2 regions of the Paenibacillus sp. FSL R7-0048 genome follow, and region 1 is predicted to be linked to the other one. Evidence: riboswitches for the same ligand, from Rfam matches in the RefSeq annotation. Region 1 holds a riboswitch; the other holds the start of a gene.

The links. A riboswitch is a leader RNA that binds a small molecule or an ion and turns the genes downstream of it on or off. The one in region 1 is predicted to bind glycine.
Region 2: it holds a riboswitch for glycine, as region 1 does, so the genes downstream of both, NSQ91_RS31390 (amino acid permease) here and gcvT (glycine cleavage system aminomethyltransferase GcvT) in region 1, are expected to answer to the same signal.

What each region holds. Positions count from the first base shown of each region.
Region 1 is NZ_JBBORF010000001.1:6,639,111-6,642,254, reverse strand. Features, by position in the region: gene gcvPA (aminomethyl-transferring glycine dehydrogenase subunit GcvPA) at 1-284, opposite strand, end outside; gene gcvT (glycine cleavage system aminomethyltransferase GcvT) at 391-1,503, opposite strand; glycine riboswitch at 1,690-1,788, opposite strand; gene gcvH (glycine cleavage system protein GcvH) at 2,015-2,407, shown strand; gene NSQ91_RS29475 (flagellar motor protein MotB) at 2,835-3,144, opposite strand, start outside.
Region 2 is NZ_JBBORF010000001.1:7,091,375-7,094,518, reverse strand. Features, by position in the region: gene NSQ91_RS31395 (AraC family transcriptional regulator) at 1-1,328, shown strand, start outside; glycine riboswitch at 1,612-1,694, shown strand; gene NSQ91_RS31390 (amino acid permease) at 1,842-3,144, shown strand, end outside.

The sequences.
Region 1 (3,144 bases):
TCAGAACGGGAAATGACATGATTTATGACCACAGGGATGTGATGATCGTATAATCCGGCGCCGAGGAAGCTGGCGTGAGAATCAAAGTCGGCATTTTGGTCAGCCAAACCTTTCATGTGGCGCAGCAGGGCGTATTCATCGAGTGGTTCAGACATCGGCATAGTGCCTTGGTAACGTACCGCTTCAGGAATATCGGAGAACAGCTCATCTATAGACTGAATCCCGACGGCCTCCATCATCTCTACGCGGTCCTGTTCTGTCATGGGCAGATAACGGTGCTTCATTAAGGTTTCACTCCTTGGCTTTTTTAAAATATAAGAAAGTACAATTTTCACGCTATACTTTATTCTTCTATTTCTCGCTTAAAAGCTCACCGTCCTTATATGGACGCTAAAGGCGTTTATACTTGTAAAAAGGGGCCTTAATCACTACAGCCTTAAGCTGCTTGCCGCGTATCTCTACGTAAACCTCTGTGCCTATTTCACTGTAAGCAGCATCAAGCAATGCCAACCCCAGGTTACGTTTCAGCGTAGGAGACTGTGTTCCGGTTGTGACCTCTCCAATCTTAACGCCATCTGCCCAGACAGGATAATGGGAGCGTGGAATGCCTCGATCAATCATTTCTAGGCCGACAAGGCGACGGGGAATGCCAGCTTCTTTTTGCTGTATTAGTGCATCGCGTCCGATAAAGTCTATTTTGTCCAGCTTCACGAAGAACTGTACTCCTGCTTCAAGCGGGGTGATGTCAGCAGATAGCTCCTGACCGTACAATGGTAATTTCGCCTCAAAACGCAGGGTATCCCGTGCACCCAGTCCAGCAGGTGTTAATCCGTGGGGCGCGCCTGCTGCAAGCAGTCCGTTCCATAACGTTTCTGCACCTTCCAGCGGAGCGTAAATCTCGAAGCCATCTTCACCGGTATAACCCGTACGGGAGATAAGTACCTCTACACCGCAAACGGTGGCGCGTTCGATGAAATGGAAAGGCTTGAGTGCTGAAATAGGAGCATCAGTAACTTCCGCGAGAATGGTCTCTGCCAGAGGACCCTGCAAGGCGAGCAAAAGCGTCTCGTCAGAGACATTTGTGAGCGTGACTTCGCCGAATTCAGAGGTCAAATGCTCTTGCAGCCACTGTAAGTCTTTGTCGATGTTGGAGGCATTAACGACGAGCATATAACGCCCTTCGCTTAGGCGATACACGAGTAGGTCGTCGACAACTCCGCCATTTGGATAACAGAGCAGCGTATATTGCGCCGCACCATCTGTAAGGCGGCTGACATCATTGGTTGTCATTTTTTGCAAAAAGTCTTCTGCACCGCTCCCAATCACCATGAATTCACCCATATGCGAGACATCGAACAGCCCAGCCTGCTGGCGAACGGCTTCGTGCTCTTTCACGATACCTGTAAACTGTACTGGCAGCTCCCAGCCACCGAAGTCAATGCACCTGGACTCCGCATAAGCGGAATAGAGATCATAAAAAGGTGTTCTTCTCAAAGTATCCATGTCGTCACTCCCCTTGATCTGATTACATACGAAAAAAGGACAGGCAGAAGCAATCATGCATAAATGCACAAATCGCTTTCTGCTCTGTCCTTTGTACCTGAGAGTTACCCTGCCGTAACTAGCTTGCAGGTTTCCCCGTTGGTGATCTGACGCATCTAGCCTTGCGTCTGATGCTCTCCAGAGATACGTCCGACAAAGGTCCTTTTGCCTGAGAGATTCACCCCTGTTAGGGCTTACTCCTTCGGCGCCGTCTTCAAGTGAGACAGTCTCTCCCTATGCCATCATCCGCAATTATATTTCTTCGAGAAACGGTTATTGTCTATAAAAAGACGACAACGTCATTTCTACTTGTATGTCTCCATTAAACGGGTATAGTCGAGCGCTGTCAACAAGAAAACGTCGAAAAAATGACAAATTTAAATTTCCTGTTAGTAATATTGACATTGTGAGCCGGGATAACTTAGGCTATAACTAAATTTAGAACTCCAAATTGGAAATGAGGCGGCTTGAAATGAGTGAAGTATTAGACAACCTTCTTTACAGCGAAGAGCATGAATGGGCACAGCAAGTAGAAGGACGAGTAGTACGTGTTGGGATTACGGACCATGCTCAGCATTTATTAGGCGACATCGTATTTGTTGAGTTTCCTGAGGTAGGATCGACCATTTCGGCCGGTGACAGCGTAGGCAGTATCGAATCCGTTAAGACGGTATCGGAGTTGTATTCGCCCGTCTCTGGGACGGTTACCAAGGTGAATGATGGATTAGAAGCTAGTCCGGAGCTTATCAATGATCAGCCATATGGCGGGGGTTGGATTTTTGAGATTGAAGTTGATGGAGAGTATGCTGATGCTGTAAAAGGTCTGTTAGATGCAGCTGGTTATAGCGCGTTAGTTGCTGAATAATTGGAAATCGGGGACGGAAAATAGTCTGATCAAGTGTGATATTCTTAGCAGCAAGTTTCTGTGATTCGGGGACTTGCTGTTTGTGTTTCTTATGTGGATTGTGCGAGTATTCGTAAACCCAATCGAGTGGTTTGAGGGTCTAGTGGAGTATGGAATTAGGGAAAACCTCCCTCATTTTAGACGATTATAGCGTGAGAGTTAGGGTTTTAGGGAATTCCTCCCTATCATCTCGGTAAAACCACTATTTCAGACTAAAAAGAGTAATAATCAGGGAGAAATTCCCTCATTCCGCGATTGGATACGATAAAAGGTGAATAATCAGGGAGGTTTTCCCTAATTAAATTGGATGAAGCCCCTTGTAAGCTCAATGTGGTAATTGCAAAGGCCCCTGCCGCCGAACTTAGCTCTGAGCGCAAGCAACTATATTTTATTCCACCTCTTGAAGCTGTCGAAGTACAATGATCTCTACGCGTCGATTTTTCTGTTTGCCTGCTACCGTAGTATTATCTGCTGTTGGTCGGGTATCGGCATAACCTGCATATTGAAAAGTGTCCGGGTTCAGTCCTTCATTATCTAAGAAAAAGCGCAGCACAGAAAGCGCACGAGCACCCGATAGCTCCCAATTGTCGTTATAACGTGAAGCTGATGACACTGGTGTATTATCCGTATGTCCTTCAATGCTGATCGTTGCTCCGATATCTTTGAATAAGCCAGACAACTGCTGAAGAGCAGGAAGG
Region 2 (3,144 bases), 450 kb from region 1:
TTACGCTGGAATCATTATCGGAAAGCCTGAACTATAGCGTCCCCCATTTATCTTCCTACTTCAAAATCCGTACTGGACTTAGCCCGATTGATTACTTAATTAAGGTGCGCATCGAAAAAGCGGTGGCACTGCTGCTGGAAACAGATGCTACGCTGAAGGAAATTGCAGTGGGTGTCGGTTATCAAGACCCTAGTTATTTGGGCAGGCTGTTCAAAAAGTATAAGGGTGTTTCCCCGATTAGCTATAGAGAATTGCATTCCAGAAAGAACAAACTAGAAGATAGTCCTGCCACAAACATAGAATCCTCCATTGTTGCCCTTGAATCATTTGACTATACTGATTATATTGATAACGATTATCAGTATCATTTTGATCAAGAGGGAGATTCATTCATGTTTAAACATTCAAGGCCTACGCTGGCATCGGTATTGCTGTTAAGCTTCATTTTGGTACTGAGCGCATGTGGTACAAACGGTGCTACGGAGAATGCTGCCTCACAGCAGCCGAAGACCAAAATCGTTAAAACGGTTAACGGTGAGGTGGAGATCCCCCTTCATCCCAAAAGAATTGTTGCAGGTGAATATCTCGGTAGCTTAATTGCGCTTGGCATTACACCCATCGGAACCTCCGAACATCATATTAAAAATCCATATTTTCAGGAGTATTTGAAAGACGTTGAGAATATAGGGGACGGAAATGGAAATGTAGAGAAAATTCTGTCGCTTAATCCCGATTTGATTATTATGGATGATTTCTATCCTGAGCTAAATGAGCAGATGTCAAAAATCGCACCTACGGTCGTTATTCCATACGCTTCCTTAAAAACGGTACATGAGGAAGTGGCTTATTTCGGTGAGCTGCTTAGTGAAGAAGATAAGGCCAAAACCTGGCTTGCAGACTATGACAGCCGTATGGCCAATGCCAAGGAGAGCGTATTGAAGGTTGTGCCAGCAGATAGCACATTTTCCATTATTGAATGGTCTGAAAACAGCTTGATGGCCGTTGGAACAGACTTCGGCAAAGGTGGACAACCAATCTATAATGGATTGGGATTTAAGCCTCCTGCGGATATCGCCGCCGAAATGGCCGACCCGGGCTGGGCTTCATTCTCTGCTGAGGTCTTACCAAAGTATGCCGGTGACTATATTATTCTTACCTCCGACTCGAAAAAGCTGGATGAACTTAAAGCCGACCCGATCTGGGGCGCACTGCCAGCAGTCAAAAATGATCACGTATTTCTTTGGACAAGCGATCGCTCCGGCTACTGGGACCCGATAGCTATTCTGAGTCAGACAGAAGAGTTGGCGGCTTGGCTGACAAGCCACTAATAGAGTGTGTTTCAAAACATAAAGGGGCTGTCTCAGGAGTAGAATTCTACAATGAGATAGCCCTTTTTTCATATTAACCATCAGCCAATCTTGATCTGTTGGTTGCGATGTTTCCGAAGCAATGCGTGATATTCGCGTATTTCGCAGTTGAAATAAAGCGGTAATTAATGTTATTGACAAAATATTTGACAATGATTAGTATTGAAAAATATTAAAAATGAAGTTAGCGGCATAACAATTAAATAATTCGCAAGCTATGATTGCTATGGATCACACTATAGCAGGAGCAGCTTCTGGAGAGACCGTGGGGGATTCCCCCGGCGCCGAAGGGTTCACAATCTCAGGCAAAAGGACAGAAGAGTACTAGATAATTCATTTGTTATTCTGATCATCGTCAGAATAAAGGAATGTATTTTATTTATTATTCTTAGACCTAAGAGATTGGAGCGTATCCAATCTCTTTTTTGTTATCATTTTTACTTGTTATTTTTTTCACATAAGGGGGAGTTCGAAATGGCAGCACAAGAATTAAAGAGAGATTTAGAGAATCGGCATGTTCAGCTCATTGCGATTGGTGGAACCATCGGTACCGGATTATTTTTAGGATCAGGCAAAGCTATACAACTGGCAGGACCATCCATCATTTTTGCTTATTTAATCGTGGGTATCGCTATTTTTTTTGTGATGAGGGCATTAGGAGAACTTCTGTTGTCTAAAGCAGGTTATCAATCTTTTACAGACATTGCCGAAGACTATCTTGGACCGCGGGCGGCGTTTGTAACTGGATGGACCTATTGGTTTTGTTGGATCATGACGGCTATGGCCGATATTATAGCTGTTGGGGTCTATGTACAATATTGGTTTGATATCCCGCAATGGATACCCGCAGTCATTTGTTTAATTATTTTATTAGGACTCAATTTATTAACGGTAAAAAGCTTTGGCGAATTGGAATTTTGGTTTGCTTTAATTAAGGTAATCACTATTCTCGCATTGATTGCTATCGGGGTAGTCTTACTGGTGATTGGATTCAAAACAACTACCGGAACCGTTGCGCTCAGTAATATTTGGGCACATGGGGGAGTATTTCCAAACGGCATTTCAGGGTTCCTACTTTCATTTCAAATGGTTGTGTTTGCTTTTGTGGGTGTGGAATTGGTGGGCGTATCGGCAGCAGAGACCTCCAATCCAGAAAAAACTATCCCATCGGCGATTAATAAAATACCTTTACGGATTCTATTTTTCTACGTGGGTGCTATTATTGCCTTATTATGCATCAACGCTTGGACAGAACTAAACCCGGCAGAAAGTCCTTTTGTTAAAACATTTAGTTTAGTGGGGATTCCGATTGCCGCGGGGGTTATTAACTTCGTTGTATTAACTTCAGCTGCGTCCGCTTGTAATAGCGGGATGTTCTCAACAAGCCGGATTCTATACAATCTAAGCAGAAATGACCAGGCTCCAGCCAACTTTGCAAAGCTTAATAAAAATCATGTACCAAGTAATGCTTTATTCATATCCACGCTTGTCTTATCTGTAGGCGCTTTGTTGAGTAAGCTGATTCCGGAGACGGCTTTTGGCATCGTGACAACAATTAGTGCCATTTGTTTCATCTGGGTTTGGGGCGTCGTTCTAATTTGCCATTTGCGATATAAAAAGACGAAGCCGGAATTGCAGGCCAAATCAAAATTCAAAGCACCGTTTACACCCTTTGTGAATTATGTTGTTCTAGCTTTGTTTGCAATCATACTCATAATTATGCTATTTGCTGATGAAACTCGTCCGGCCTTATTGTTGACGCCTTTATGGTTTATAT